Regions from separate parts of the Bacillus rugosus genome, predicted to be linked through region 2. Evidence: riboswitches for the same ligand, from Rfam matches in the RefSeq annotation. Region 2 holds a riboswitch; each other region holds the start of a gene.
What was found. A riboswitch is a leader RNA that binds a small molecule or an ion and turns the genes downstream of it on or off. The one in region 2 is predicted to bind thiamine pyrophosphate.
Positions count from the first base shown of each region.

Region 1: it holds a riboswitch for thiamine pyrophosphate, as region 2 does, so the genes downstream of both, tenA (thiaminase II) here and thiU (YkoF family thiamine-binding protein) in region 2, are expected to answer to the same signal.
Region 3: it holds a riboswitch for thiamine pyrophosphate, as region 2 does, so the genes downstream of both, thiC (phosphomethylpyrimidine synthase ThiC) here and thiU (YkoF family thiamine-binding protein) in region 2, are expected to answer to the same signal.

Region 1 covers NZ_CP096590.1:1,267,548-1,272,905, reverse strand. Annotated here, with positions in the region: gene thiG (thiazole synthase) at 1-87, opposite strand, end outside; gene thiS (sulfur carrier protein ThiS) at 84-284, opposite strand; gene thiO (glycine oxidase ThiO) at 284-1,393, opposite strand; gene tenI (thiazole tautomerase TenI) at 1,377-1,994, opposite strand; gene tenA (thiaminase II) at 1,972-2,679, opposite strand; TPP riboswitch at 2,761-2,869, opposite strand; gene M0696_RS06415 (monovalent cation:proton antiporter family protein) at 2,931-4,775, opposite strand; gene prpE (bis(5'-nucleosyl)-tetraphosphatase PrpE) at 5,009-5,358, shown strand, end outside.
Region 2 covers NZ_CP096590.1:1,413,474-1,418,831, forward strand. Annotated here, with positions in the region: gene M0696_RS07240 (ABC transporter ATP-binding protein) at 1-979, opposite strand, end outside; gene M0696_RS07245 (ECF transporter S component) at 966-1,565, opposite strand; gene thiU (YkoF family thiamine-binding protein) at 1,567-2,169, opposite strand; TPP riboswitch at 2,265-2,377, opposite strand; gene ykoG (two-component system response regulator YkoG) at 2,479-3,165, shown strand; gene ykoH (two-component system sensor histidine kinase YkoH) at 3,169-4,533, shown strand; gene M0696_RS07265 (PepSY domain-containing protein) at 4,530-5,210, shown strand; gene M0696_RS07270 (PepSY domain-containing protein) at 5,302-5,358, shown strand, end outside.
Region 3 covers NZ_CP096590.1:990,361-995,718, reverse strand. Annotated here, with positions in the region: gene katA (catalase KatA) at 1-422, shown strand, start outside; gene M0696_RS05010 (FbpB family small basic protein) at 447-644, opposite strand; gene thiC (phosphomethylpyrimidine synthase ThiC) at 776-2,548, opposite strand; TPP riboswitch at 2,679-2,786, opposite strand; gene M0696_RS05000 (Type 1 glutamine amidotransferase-like domain-containing protein) at 2,855-3,547, opposite strand; gene M0696_RS04995 (spore coat protein) at 3,673-3,954, shown strand; gene M0696_RS04990 (hypothetical protein) at 3,972-4,175, opposite strand; gene M0696_RS04985 (sporulation protein) at 4,314-5,090, shown strand; tRNA gene M0696_RS04980 (tRNA-Leu) at 5,182-5,263, opposite strand.

The DNA.
Region 1 (5,358 bases), 150 kb from region 2:
CTTTTGGATGTCAAACGATGGGTATTTCCCCGTACCCAGCAGCAATCTTGATTGAAATGATTTCCCGCCAATTGTTAACATGCTCATCCGCCTCCTACAAAATGGACAATTTCAATGACATCGCGATCACAAAGCTCAACCTCGTGATAATGTTCTTTGCCGATAATTTCTTTATTTCTTTCAACGATAACGATTTTATTTTCAAGCTGATAAGACGCCAGCAGGTCTTGAATTGTACCTGTATCTTTTTCCCACTTCACGTCTTTACCGTTCAGCTGTAGCATCATATCTGAACCGCCTCCTTGCGATCAATTCGGAATGCGTGCAGCCAGTCTTGATTGACCTCTTTATTCATCATGAGATCACTGATCAAAGCGCCCGTTGCCGGAGCAAGCAGAATCCCATTTCTGAAATGGCCCGCCGCAAATAAAATACGGCTGTCCTCAGGGTGTCTGCCGATGTACGGCTTCCCATCCTTTGTTCCCGGCCGCAGTCCTGCCCAAAAACGATCCACCTTCATACTCTGAATGGTCGGCAGCATCGTTTTTGCTTTTCTCATAACAGATTCCAACCCGCCAAGATCCGGTGTTTCACTCCAGTCACCCGGCTTCATTGTCGCGCCGACAACCAGTCTGCCGCTTTTTCTCGGGACGATATAGCAATGGTCATGGTAAAGTGTTTTTGTCAGCGGTATATCATCATTCCAAACAGAAAGGCACTCCCCTTTTACAGGGAAAAATGAATTGTTCAGCCCGAGCTGTTTAAAAAACATTCCGCTCCACACTCCGCTGGCAACCGCGACATGATCCGCCCACACATTACCATTCGGCGTCTCGATGGACAGCGCTTCCCCGTCACGTTCGACATGCAGGACAGGAGTACGCTCAAAAATCTCCGCCCCAAGCGCTTTCGCTGCTTTCGCATATGCCTTGCAAACGAAATAAGGCTCAACATGCACATCATCCTGGATAAAGGCTGCCCCGAAAATGTCACCAGACGTATATGGCTCTGTATCTAAAACTTCTTCTTTTGTATGCCAGCTGACAGAATCCAAGTCATCCATCTTCCTCAGCCGCAGCACATCTTCTTCAGAAAACGCAAGCTTAAACATACCGCCGTTATGCTGTCTGATATCGATACCGGATAATGTGTAAAGCTCTTCCCGAAGACCTTTGTACAGACGCTGGCTGTGCATGGCAAAGTCAAAAAACGCGTCACGTTCCTCGCACTCGGCATGGGCGCCCAGCATTCCGGCAGCGGCACTTGTTGTTCTGCCGCCCATTGTTCCACTTTCAAACAATGCGACATTTTTGTTTTCCTTTGTTAAATGATAAGCAATCGCGGAACCGATAATTCCGCCTCCAATGACAACTGCATCATAATGCCTTTTCATAGCGCATCTCCTTTAACTTACGGGAATATCGTCTGGCAGCTTCCAAAGGGTCAGCGGAAGAAAAAATCCCCGACATGACTGCAATGCCATCTGCTCCAGCTTGTTTTACGGCTCTTAATCTGTCCGGCGTCATTCCTCCGATTGCAATAACCGGGACAGAAATCCGCTGTGCGATATCTGACAGCAATGACACACCTCTGCCTTCAAGACCCTTTTTACAATCCGTTTCAAACACATGGCCGAACAGCACGTAGTCTGCGTCTTCCTTTTCTGCTTGAACCGCTTCCTCCAGTGAGTGCACCGACCGCCCGATATGCAGGTGAGGAAATCTGGCTCTGACCTGCTTCGGCGAAAAGCTGCTGCTTGGCAGCTGCACGCGATGAATTGTAGAAAAAAGCGCAATATCCACCCGTCCGTTCATGACCAGTTTTCGTTTATCAACACCGCCTTCAGAAATAAGCTCAAGCAGTTTCAAAATATCTGCCGCCGATTTTGAGCGTTCCCGAATGTGAATAAAATCAACTTCATTCTGAATAGCTATAATTGCTCTCGCTAACTCTTCAAGCGGCTTGCAGTCATCAGTTATGGCGTGAAGCTCCACATTCCTCCACCTCTTTTATGCCGCTGTCAGACCAGCCTTCTTTTCGATAGGCCATTCCCCAAAATTGATACTCATAGAAGCTGGAGATGACAAAATTCTCTTTCATCTTTGCGCGCACTTCCTCCGTGCTGTTTTCCGCCAGCTCATCAAACCGGTTGATTTGCTCTTCGACCTGCTGTCTGAACCAGTCACCGCCGTATGTGCCAATCCACTTTTGATAAATCGGATGTCCCGGGTCACAATGCAGCAATTTCTCACCAACCTCGTAATAAAGCCAGTAGCATGGAAGCAGAGCCGCTAAAATCTCAGCAAAATTTCCGCTCAAAACTGAACGATACATATGGGATGTATAAGAATACGCCGTAGGAGACGCCTTAAACGCCTTACGTTCTTCCTCACTGATTTCCAACAGCTCCGTAAATTCGCGATGAAGCGCCATTTCCGCCTCATATGTACCTTGGGCGTGGCTTGCCATCCGTCCCGTTGTATAAAGGTCCTTCGCATAAGCGGCGCCAAACGATTGCACCTTCGCAAAATGCGTTAAATAATAAGAATCCTGAAGCACGTAGTATTTAAAACGGTCAATCGGAAGCGTTCCATCACCGATTCCCTGAACGAACGGATGGACAAAACTCCCCTCCCACCATTCTGCGGCTGCACTGCGGCATTCTTCTGAAAACTTCACACGTCATTCCCCCTGTCTGATAAATAAAAAAACCACTTTCCCGCAAGGAAAAGTGGTTTGGAATTGGCATAGTAAAATAACACAAATACCGCTCCACTTCCCTACGCAGGTCTGAACCTGTTCAAGTTATGAGGGTCTAAAAGTCACACTTTTATCTCAGCCCTTATGAAGGACACCCCTAGTGGTTATACGAATACATATTGAATTGTTCTGCACCTCTATATTAACACGAATCCCTATTTGGTCAAGGTTTATCCTTCTAATGTTTTCTTAAGCTCCGTTACGTACCCCCGAGATCCGGTAACAATTAAGCGGTCTCCCAGTTTCAGCCTTGTGTCCCCATGTGGAACGATGCTATCCACACCCCTGAAAATCCTGACAAAGATGACGTCGCCTGTTAAAGGGAATTCCCGCAAAATCACACCGTCGTAAGTGCTGTTTTCCATATTAATTTGATACAGCGAAGACTCCTGGTTCGTGAGAAGCCTCATGACTCCAGGCGCTTCTATCAGAGCGCGAAGCAGTGTTTTTGTTGACAACAGAATAGAAAAGATGCTGATTCCCTGCTCCTTCAGAGCTGCTTCATTCTCCGGTGATCCTACGCTGGCAATGATTCTTTCTGTGCCTTTTTCTTTTGCAAGTAATGCAATGTCCGCATTCATGTCTTCATTCCCTGTCGCAACAACGAGGATATCCGTATCAAAAATGCCGAGTGATTCAAGCGTCTCGTGTTCATAGTCAGAAATCGTTTCGACAGTAAATACTGATTCTGACAGCTTTTCCTCCGCATTCTCTTGGTATACGTGTACAACACGCACATCATACTCTTCCTCCGGCAGTTCAAGAGTAACAGGCAATGTCATTTGGTTTGCACCGATAAACGTAATCGTCTTTTTCTCCTCCGGCTGCTCCTCCCGTTTGTACAATTTTTTAAAGAAGACCGGCGAAAAAATACTGGCAATGACGGCTACTAACGTCAGCGCTCCTGACATATTTGCGCTGATCACGTGAAGCTGCTGGCCGATTGTCGCAGCGGCAATCACGAGCGAAAGCGTTGATGTCAGCAGGAAACCAGATGCCAAAACGGTTCGGTTATCATACCACTTCTTCAAGTACAGGACAGGAATGATTTTGCTGACTAACAGCGCCAAAAGCAGAAGTGGAATCATGATTAATATTTTCGGATCTTGGAAAAGGGTCCATATATCCAGCTTCACACCGACCATCACAAAGAAAATCGGAATTAAGAACCCGTAGCCGAATGAATCCAGCTGCTGAACAAGTTCTTTGTTTGGTGAAAGAAGGGAAACGAGAACCCCTGCTAAGAAAGCGCCGAGAATATTTTCTGCCCCAAGTGATTCAGACAGGGCAACGAGTACGATAATTAACGTAAAAATCGCGCGCGTTCCGATCTGGATCGTCCCTTTTGACATGGATTGAACAAAAGAGCGATGTTTGAAGACCCGGCCGAAAAAGTAAAGCACCACTCCGGCTGCAAACAGGATCATCAGAAGCCACATGTTTCCGCTGTCCTCTCCGTATAAAGAGGAAAAAACAGCAAGAAGAATCATCGTAGCCAAATCAGCAATAACAGCAACGAGCAAAATAATCTGCCCGATATTTGAATTCATGATTCGTTCTTCTTTTAACGTTGGAACGACAACGCCTAATGAAATCGTTGAAATAATAAGCGTCATTAAGAATGCATTTTCGATAAATCCTGCCAAGACGAACCCATAAGACAGCAGCAATGATAAAATAAAAATACCGCCAAAGATAATAGATGCCGCAGCAAACGTATTAGGCGCTTCTTTGCCGTTCGGCATAAGCTGCTTTTTCTTTCCTTTCTCAAACGATGAAAAATCAATTTCAAGCCCGCTTAAAAACATTAAAAAGATAAATCCGAGCATAGAAAGCGTCTGGAGCCATGTGTCACCCTCCACAACTAAATTTAGGCCGCTTTTTCCTATGATCAATCCCATAATGATTTCAGCAACAACAACCGGAATGCTGAGTTTAAACCGATGCAAAAGGATGGGTGTCAAAAATGCAACGATAAGTACAACAACTAAAGATGCGACAGATGTATGCGCCATAATCAGAACCTCCTTTTTAGATCAGGGTTATTCTAGTTCTTAATCAAAGAACAAAACCTCAATTTTTTAAAAAACATAACGCGATTTTAACAAGGGTGATGATAAAAAATAAAGTAATATGGTCTAAATCCTGTTTAGAAAATGATTCTTCTATAATTTGCACATAAAAGCTTGTGATGACTCACAACACTTTGCATCATAATAAATAAAATCATTGGTAAGGAGGATGCCGAATGGCTTACGACATAATCAGCGATATTCATGGCTGCTATGACGAAATGACTGCATTAATCCAAAAGCTTGGCTATACGATCAAAAATGGAGTACCTGTCCACGAGGAAGGCAGGATGCTTGTTTTTGCCGGAGATTTAACCGACAGAGGACCCAAATCGATAGAGGTCATCCGCTTTGTAGCGGGCGCTTACGAAAAAGGCGCTGTACGTTATGTCCCGGGAAATCATTGCAATAAGCTGTTCCGCTACTTAAAAGGAAATCCGGTGAAAGTGATGCATGGTCTCGAAACAACAGCGGCAGAGCTTGAAGAACTTTCTAAAGAAGAAAGAACAGCAGTAAGCGAACAGTT
Region 2 (5,358 bases):
CGACAAGCGCCGTCAAAGAGCCTTCCCGCAATGAGAAGCTGATGTCTTTGAAAATCGTCTGCTGTCCTCTTGCGAACGAAAGGCTGTTGACTTCCAGCACACTCCCCCCAGAAGGAGCTTCCTTCTTTTCGGTATGCCCGGCAGGAAAAGGCTCTTTGAACAGCGTTTCTTTTGATAAAGTAAACGGCATACTGAGTTGTTCCTGCAGGCCACATATTTTTGGAATCGCGATGCCTAGTTCCTTTAGGGTCTCAGCTTCGTGCTGAAAAAGATCTTTCGTCCGGCCATCCAACGCTTTTTTTCCTGATTTGTCCAGCACGATTGTTCTCTCAATCCAAGGTGTCCATTCATCAAGCTGGTGCTCAATGACGAGGAGGCTGAAGCCTTTTTCCCGCTGAAGATCTTTCATCAAATGAACGAACTCCCGCGCTGAATAAGGATCTAAAAGAGAAGTCGGCTCATCCAGCATAATGAGCTCAGGCTCCATCGCCAATATGCAGGCGAGAGCAACTTTCTGCTTTTGTCCTCCTGACAGAGTGGATATCGTTTTTTCTTTTAAATGGGTAATGTGTAATTTTTCTAAAACGGCATCGATCTTGTCTGTCATCTCTTCTTTCGGAATCTGCAGATTTTCCAGCCCGAAAGCGATTTCGTCTTCCACTGTCAGCATGCAAAACTGCTGATCAGGGTCCTGAAAGACGACCCCGGCATGCTGAGCAATCGTTTCGGAGGTTTCAGCGCCTGTGACCGGCTTTTGAAATAAAAATACATGTCCGGACTGGATGCCATCGCAAGCCTCCGGGTAAAGACCGTTTAAACAAAGGGCGAGCGAGCTTTTTCCGCACCCGCTCGGCCCTAGCAATAAAGCGCATTCCCCTTTTTGAAGCTCAAACGAAATGTTTTGAAATACCGGTTTCTCGTCTTCTTCATAAGAGAAGCTGAGCTGGTCAACCGTCAGGAACTCATCAAAGGCTTGCATGTTCTGATGCCCGCTTCCGTTGCTTTTTCAGTTCCTTTCCGAGTGCCATTCCGTTTAACACACCCGTATAAGCGAGAGAGTCACTGACAGCTTTTCCGAGCAGCCCCGCAAGCAACGCGCCGGAAATCAGGCGGATCACAAGCATAATGAGAAGATAACCTGGTGAATAGGCTGCATAGCCAGAAACAAAAAGATCATAGATAAAACTGGCTACTGAAGATCCCATTCCTGCCAGCAGAAGTACAGGAAGAGAGTATGCTTTCCAGCGTGTCGCGAGAAATACAGCCTCAGCTCCGAGACCTTGAACAATGCCGATGACGATGACCATTGGGCCGGACGGGTTTCCAAGCAGGCACTCAACGAGAGCGGCAATGATTTCAGAAACTAGTGCTGCACCCGGTTTTCGAATAATGTACGCGGCGATGACAGAAACGATAAACCAAATGCCGTAAATCGGTTCATAGGCGATTGGCCCGAACATACCTGCAAGTACGTTTCCAAAATGCGTAAATAATAAATAAACAACGGCAAATACGATACTGATAACGGACATGATGACAATTTCTTTTACTTTCCAGCTTTTCATTTTATCCCTGCTTTCTGTTTTTTCTTGATGGACTGTTAGCCGAGAGATTCACAGTCATGGTTACGTGGTTTGTTTGCTGTTCAGCCATGCGGAAAACGGCCTCCAGTGTCCTGAATACGTCATGCGCATCCCCGTCAAGCTCGCTCGCGTAATGAACACCCTGTACGAAAGTGCCTTCTGCTTTCGCAATGTCGACAGCATCCATGATCAAGCTCATATAATCCGGCTCATTCATCGGATAAAGCGCAAATTGGCATGGTGCTTCCGCGTTCAGGCTTCGGACAGCATCTTCATTGGCACGCTTATCGCCTTCGGAAAGATATGTATCTCCCTGTGTATCGCCCGGGCATCCGATGGAAAACGTGCCGTTCACGACGATGTGTTTTTCGCTATTCGCCGCATAAAGGTAAATGGCTTTGGCAGCGTCGAATACATGATCAATTGAACCGCGCAGAACTGTGCTGATATGGTCGGTTTTCGTCCATACCTTAGATGTGTCTGTTTTTTTCAGCGCAGATTTGATCACACTGATAAAATCATCCGTCATCGGATATAAAGAGAAGCGAAAACCGGCGATTCTGCTTGTACCGCAAATATGTTCCATTTCTCCGACCTCCTGTTTTTTTGGTAAAATAAAAAACTGCATATCCTAAGGGAATATGCAGTCATAGATCGATTAAGCGCACAAAAAATACACCATTCGGTCAACCTGCACTTCCCCACGCTGGTATTATCCAGATCGGGTCATAAGGGATCAAAGCGCGTTTCTCCCGCGCTTTATCTCAGCCAAAACAGCACCCCTAGTGCTTTCCGTATACAATTTTTTATTTTGACATCATAATAGATGATAAGAATCATTTTGTAAACAATGAAATCATTTTTTTCATATAGGGACAGGGGAGGATGATCAGTTTTGGATAAAGGGCACATATTAATTGTGGAAGATGAAGAAAAAATCGCCAGGGTAATCCAGCTTGAACTGGAATATGAAGGATATAGCGTCACCATCAAACACAATGGCACAGAAGGACTGAATGCGGCCGCGGATGGCGGGTATTCCTTAGTGCTTCTTGATGTCATGCTTCCGGGGCTTAGCGGCCTGGAAGTACTGCGCCGCTTGAGAAAAACGGATCAGCAGACACCGGTCATTTTATTAACGGCGCGCGACAGTATACCTGATAAGGTAACAGGGTTGGACATCGGAGCGAATGACTATGTCACCAAACCATTTGAAATTGAGGAATTACTTGCGAGAATCAGGGCGGCGTTGCGCCAAAATGGCACAAAAACAGAAGATGTTGGCACTTTTCTTACATATGATGACTTGCGGGTGAACGAAAAAACACGTGAAGTGAGACGCGGAGACAAAGAGGTAGAATTAACGCCGCGTGAATTTGATTTGCTCGTCTATATGCTGAAGCATCCGCAGCAAGTGCTGACACGGGAGCAGATTTTAAACACAGTATGGGGATTTGATTATATCGGTGATACAAATGTGGTGGACGTCTACATTAGATACATCAGAAAAAAACTGGACTACCCTTACGAAAAACAGCTGATCCATACTGTTCGCGGGGTCGGCTATGCCATTAAGGGGTAAACGATGAAGCTGAAGACCAAGATTCATCTGTACACAACAATATCGCTATTGATTTTATTAATTTTGGTTCATACCGCAGTCTATCTCATTTTTTCGTCCGCGCTGACATCAAAGGATGCGTCCCGGCTTGCAGATGAGACGGATAACATTGCAGAAGCGCTGCATGCTGCTGAAACAGAAGGAGTCGCTTTGCAGGACATGCTACAGGCCTATCTTCCGGCAAACGGCATGGTCCGTGTAGTGAATGGTGATCAAAAAGCCGTCATGACCATGACAAAAGAAAAAGCATATAAAGATGTTCCTCTCGCTTTTCATAGCGGTGAAACGGCAGATGTAAGGAAACATGACGGCAAACTGTTTGCTGAAGCTGCTGTTCCGGTTATTTGGACCGATGGGCAAGTGGTATCTCTTCAGCTGGTTGAAAGGCTGGAGAACACAGAAGAGAGTCTGTTTCTGCTGAAAATCATCTTAATCGCTGCAAGCGCTGCTGTCTGTATCGCTTCTTTTTTTGCGGGAAGCTTGCTCGCCCGCCGTATCATCAATCCGATCAGACGATTAATGATGACGATGAAAGACATACAGCGGGAGAAAGCATTCAAAACGATTTCCTTGGAAGGACAGTCGCACGACGAGTTATATGAAATGGGGCTGACATTTAATGAGATGGCGATGATGCTGAAAGAGCATTACGATAAACAGCAGCAGTTCATTCAAGATGCTTCACACGAATTGAAAACCCCGCTCACGATTATAGAAAGCTACAGCAGCCTAATGAAGCGGTGGGGGGCAAAAAAGCCAGAAGTGCTTGAGGAATCGATAGAAGCCATTCACTCAGAAGCGGTGCATATGAAAAAACTAACCAATCAGCTTCTGGCGCTGGCAAAAAGCCATAAAGGAATTGAGCTTGATCTGAAAACAATCGATCTTGTTGTAGTATCGCGTGCCGTCATGCAAATGCTCCAGCCCGTCTATCAGCGTGACATTTTGCTTGAAACAGATAAAGAGAGCCTGCTTGTAACAGCTGATGAAGAACGCATCAAGCAGCTGCTGACCATTTTGCTTGATAATGCAATAAAGTATAGTGAAAAAACCATTGTGATGTCAGCCGGAACGAGGAATGGACGCCCGTTTCTGTCTGTGAGAGATGAAGGCATCGGAATACCTGAGGAGCATATCCCGCACCTGTTCGAACGGTTCTATCGGGCGGATGAGGCACGAAACAGAAAAACAGGCGGAACGGGTTTAGGCCTTTCTATTGCAAAGCAAATCGCCGATGAGCACGGCATTGAGCTGTCTGTAAAAAGCAAGCCGGGACAAGGAACAGCTGTCACCATGCAATTCAGAGAACAGGATGGGGGAGGCCGATGAACAAAACAATAAAAGCAGTATCTGCTGCGGCAGCAGCGGTTTTGGCCGTCATCATCTGTACGTTTCTCATCATTCGGCAAACCCATGATGACGTCCTGTCAAAGGAGGCTGTCGTAAAAAAAGTCGAAGCCTCTTATCAAGGTGAGATCACGAAAGTAACGCAATCAAAGGATAAAAAAACATATCACATGACCCTTGAAAATCCAAAGGGAACTTATTTTATAAAAGCTGACGCAAAATCGGCTGACATTCTTTCAATGAACAGAGTAAAAGCGATGAATCCATCTGCCATGACAGAAAAAGAAGCCGAGCATCTCGCGCTCGAGCGGGTGCCGGGAACCGTCAAAAAACAAACAAAACGAAATCGTGTTGCCACATATACCATTCAAAAAGAAGATGGAGAAACATACGAAGTGAAGGTAGACATGCAGGCAAAAGCAGTCGTGTCTGCTGATCGAATCAGCGGTGAAGCTCAACAAAAAACACCGATTACGAAAAAAGAAGCCAAAATAATTGCTGAGCGAGAAACGGGCGGGACAGCGGATGACGCAGATCTCGAAAAAAGTGAGGGCACTCTCATCTTTGAAGTGGATGTTGACCTTCCGGATGATAAAGAAGCGACTGTGAAAATAAACGCCTACACCGGAAAGGTTGCAAACATTGTGTATGAAGACTGACGGTTTCTCATCAAATTCTCATCTTTCTTTCGTTTTCCTTTCATGTTGAGTGTGTAAACTGTACTCATACAAAACAAAGGAGGAATCACATATGCTTAAGAAAAGATGGATGGTTGGTCTTTTAGCAGGGTGTTTAGCGGCTGGCGGA
Region 3 (5,358 bases), 420 kb from region 2:
GTGTCGGTGCAAACCATCAAGCGCTGCCAATCAACCGTGCACGCAACGAAGTGAACAATTATCAGCGTGACGGACAAATGCGCTTTGACAATAATGGCGGAGGATCTGTGTATTACGAGCCTAACAGCTTCGGCGGTCCGAAAGAGTCACCAGAGGATAAACAAGCCGCATATCCGATACAAGGAATCGCTGACAGCGTAAGCTACGATCACAACGACCACTACACACAAGCCGGTGACCTCTATCGTTTAATGAGCGAGGATGAGCGTGCCCGCCTTGTTGAAAATATCGTTAACGCCATGAAACCGGTAGAAAAAGAAGAAATCAAACTTCGCCAAATCGAGCATTTCTACAAAGCAGATCCTGAATACGGAAAACGCGTAGCAGAAGGCCTTGGATTACCGATTAAAAAAGATGAATAATAAAAAAGCAAAACCCGCTTTTAATTAGCGGGTTTTTTTATATTTTGTACGCACTGCCGTATGCTTCTCATCAATCTTTATATAAATTTCCTCCATAAGCTCCGCGCTGTTCATAATCTCTCGTTTGTTTTTTTTAATCAGAATCTCAAGCGGCAAAATCTGATTCCCGTATGTTTTTCGCTTCCTGAATCGTTTTCTCCCCTTCTCTTTTTTGATTCCCATCTATGATCCCTCCTTTTTCATACAAAAAAGGCCCTTATCTAAAAGATAAGAGCCTTCGGTGTCCCGATCAGCAAATACTGGAAATGTATATTGACTATATTAAAACGTATTCCATTTTGCCTGTCAATCTATTATTTATACAGCTGGCTGCCTTGATTCACAAATTCTTCGGCTTTTTCTTTCATCCCCTCTTGAATGGCATCCCATTCACTAAGATCTTTGTCCTTCGCATAATCCCGAATATCCTGGGAAATTCTCATGCTGCAAAACTTCGGTCCGCACATTGAACAGAAATGAGCGGTTTTTGCTCCTTCAGCCGGCAGGGTTTCATCATGATATTCAAGCGCTCTTTCCGGGTCAAGGGATAGATTAAACTGATCTCGCCAGCGGAATTCAAAGCGGGCTTTCGATAACGCATCATCCCGTATTTGTGCTCCGGGATGCCCTTTGGCAAGGTCTGCCGCGTGCGCAGCAATTTTATATGTAATGACCCCTTCACGAACATCATCACGGTTTGGCAGTCCCAAATGCTCCTTGGGCGTTACATAACAAAGCATTGCTGTTCCATACCAGCCGATCATCGCCGCTCCAATCGCTGAAGTAATATGGTCATAGCCCGGCGCAATATCTGTCGTCAGCGGCCCCAAGGTGTAAAAAGGCGCTTCTTTACAAATGTCCATTTGTTTATCGACGTTCTCTTTGATTTTATGCATCGGCACATGCCCCGGTCCCTCAATCATTACCTGAACATCATGCTTCCAGGCAATTTGCGTCAGCTCTCCAAGCGTCTCTAATTCAGCAAACTGCGCTTCGTCATTGGCATCAGCGATTGATCCGGGACGCAGACCATCCCCAAGAGAAAAAGCAATATCATACGTTTTCATGATTTCGCAGATTTCTTCAAAATGTGTATACAGAAAGCTTTCCTGATGATGAGCCAGACACCACTGCGCCATAATCGCTCCCCCGCGTGACACGATTCCAGTTGTCCGTTTGGCAGTCAGCGGCACATACCGAAGCAAAACACCAGCGTGTATCGTAAAATAATCCACTCCCTGCTCTGCCTGCTCGATCAGTGTATCACGATAAATCTCCCACGTTAAATCCTCCGCTACACCGTTTACTTTTTCAAGCGCCTGATAAATCGGAACAGTTCCAACAGGCACAGGGCAATTGCGGATAATCCATTCACGCGTCGTATGAATGTCTTTTCCGGTAGAAAGATCCATCATTGTATCCGCTCCCCAGCGGATGGCCCACGTCATTTTTTCCACTTCTTCTTCAATGGATGACGTAACCGCTGAATTCCCGATATTCGCATTAATCTTCACATGGAAATTCCGGCCGATAATCATTGGTTCACTTTCAGGGTGATTAATATTTGAAGGAATGATCGCCCGGCCGCTTGCTACCTCATCTCTGACAAATTCAGGAGACACATGCTCGCGAATTGCGATAAACTCCATCTCAGGTGTAATCATCCCCTTTTTGGCATAATGCATTTGAGTGACATTTTGGCCAGCTTTCGCCCTCAGCGGTTTCCGCTTTAGTCCTGGGTAGCTTACGTTTGGATTTGCTTTTTTATAACCGTTATCTTCTGGTTTTATCGCCCGTCCTTCATATTCTTCGACATCGCCGCGCTCTGTGATCCATTTTTGGCGGAGAGGCTTTAATCCTTCTTGAATATTGATGGTCACCTCAGGATCCGTATACGGTCCGCTTGTATCATAAACACGCACAGGCGCGTTTTCCTCTTCGCCGAACGACCCAGTCGTCGGACTTAATGCAATTTCCCTCATCGGCACTTGAATGTCCGAAGAAGAACCCTCCACATACACTTTCTTGCTCCCCGAAAAACTCGACATAATGGAAATGTTGGCTTGCTGCACTGAATCGTTTTGCATCACTGATCCTTCCCCTCTCTTCGTTTGAAAGGACAAAATCAAGCCCATAACCAGCACAAAAAACCGGATTCAAATAATGAACCCGGTTGCAGTCAGAAAGAAACATATTATTGCCCACACGACAATAATAAAAGCTATTCCTCTACTTCCCCACGCTGGTACGAACCAGATCAGGTCCAAAGGGTTAAGAAGCTTACCTTCTCTCTCAGCCCGAAAGCGGGCACCCCCAGTAACTATTGATTTCGCACTCATCTTAACATAAAAACAATCTGAAAAAAAGAGAAATGTAGAAAATATTCAGCCAATTCACCCTAAATATCTGACGGGCAGCGGGGTTTCAGATATGTCATGTTCACCCTTCATCACCCGATATGCCTTTGCATCCTGTCTTGAACTCACTATCTGAAACAGCTGTTCATTTATGAAATGAAGAGCCGCTCCGTCGTCCGCCGCATAGCCATCGCACAAGAATTCGTTAGATATCAGCTGGTGGTATATCGGTCTCCGATCCTTTTCACCGTCATAATGAGGACAGAAGCTCCCTTGCAAAAAACCTAAACTTTTCATGCTTGTCAGCGGTCCGGCTGAATCTGTCACCCCTTCTTCAAACCAGCAGATCGCACCGGCACTTAATCCAGCTAAAATCACACCGTTCTTCCATGCCTCTCTAAGAATAAGATCCAGCCCCCACTCCTTCCACAGCACAAGCATGTTCCGCGTACTCCCCCCGCCAACATAAATCACGTCCTTTTCCATAACAAAAGAAGTTAAATCTGTTGACGGCGGCTTAAATAAGGATAAATGAGACGGCACACAATCCAGTGTTTGAAATGCATGATAAAATCGCTGAACATAATTTTGGGAATCACCGCTCGCCGTCGGCAAAAAACAAATGCGAGGCGGCTTCCGTTCCGATTGATTGATGATGTATTGATCGAGGGCCAAATTTTCCGGCTCCATCGAAAAACCCCGGCCATCCATTGCAATAATCTGTTTCATCATCCCACTCCCCGGAAAAATTTGTTACTCATTATAGCATTTTGTATAAATGCATGATACAAGGTTAAATACTTAATAGGAAAATCTAGGAGATAAAATCCCTGACATAACAGGAGGTGAAGCCATTGAACGATTTCTTAGTCTCTACCAGACCTATAATGATTCTTGTTTGCTTAACAACAATAAAAACCAGCATTAAAAAGTACATGGTCGCAATAACAGAAACAACTAACCCCGACCTCAGAACAGCGTTGTATGATCAATTAGATGCAGCTGTTCATCTGCATAGAGAACTATCTGACCTCCTGATGGAAAAAGGCTGGCTACTGGATAAACCATTTCAAATCGATTCACTTTATCTTGCAGAGAACTGTAACAAAGTCATACAAAAAAGACGGTATCTCTGAGATCCCGTCTCTTCATTTTATTGCTCCACTCTTCTTAAAGCCTCGTTTACAGTTTCTTTTATAAACGCGTCTTCACCGCTTAATCGGTCTAAACTGAGATCTCCGTTTCTCAACCTTTCGGAAATATTGTTTATATCCTCCTCTACCGTGATTTGCAGCTCACCAGCCAAAAACATTCTGTGTAATTCATCAGCAACCATACTTTCTTTATCCATTTCAATCCGCTCCTTTGTTTTCAATATTATTCTTAGTCTGTCCCTAGGCCGGACGAATAATAGGTAAAAAGTACGAATCAAACGAATCTTTTTTCTCTTTCTTACGTATATCTGTTGAGAAAAAGAAAAAGGGGAAGATCTAACATGTCATTTTTTAAGAAGCTTGCGGCAAGTGCTGGTATCGGTGCTGCAAAAGTGGATACAATTATAGAGAAAGACGCATATTATCCAGGAGAAGAAGTACGGGGGACTGTCCATGTCAAAGGCGGAAAAATCGCTCAGGACGTCCGCTATATTGATTTACAGCTTAATACTCGGTACGTCATTGTAAAAGACGATGAAGAGCATCGGAAATATGCTACAATTCATTCTTTACGGGTTGCTGATTCATTCACCATTCAGCCTGGAAAAGAGCATCAATTTCCGTTCTCATTCACCCTTCCTCTTGATACACCGATCACTGTAGGGAAAGTAGAGGTCGCTGTGGTAATAGACCTTGATATCGAAGGCGGTATCGATAAGTCCGACCATGACCGCATTTTCGTTGAAGCGCATCCTTGGATTGAAAGTGTGCTGGAAGCAATCGAAAACCTGGGCTTCCGTCTTAACGAAGCAGACTGTGAACAAGCGCCTTACTTTCAACGCCGCCTTCCGTTTGTTCAAGAATTTGAGTTCATTCCGACATCAGGCTACTATCGTCAGATGCTCGATGAGTTAGAGCTTATTTTCCTTTTAGACGAAAACGGTTTAGACATTATTTTCGAAGTCGACCGCAGGGCAAGAGGACTGCGAGGATGGCTGGAAGAGATGTATAATGACGGAGAACAGCTCGTACGCGTCCGCTTTAGCCAATCAGAGCTTGAAGATGCAGAAGGGCTTGAAGAGGTGTTAGAAGAGATCATAGACCAATACGCTGATTGAATGATAAAAAGGAGCCTCAATTAAGGTAGGCTCCTTTCTATGATATAAAAAATAAAAACCCGTTTCTTCATAAGAAACGGGTTTTTCAGTATACCGGTGGTCGGGGTCGAACCGACACTCCAGAAGGAACACGATTTTGAGTCGTGCGCGTCTGCCAATTCCGCCACACCGGCAAGTTTTACGTCGTATCTAACCGACGAATATAAATATATCATGGATTTTATAAAGTGTCAACGTATATCAAAAAAGTTTTTTTGGAAATATAAAA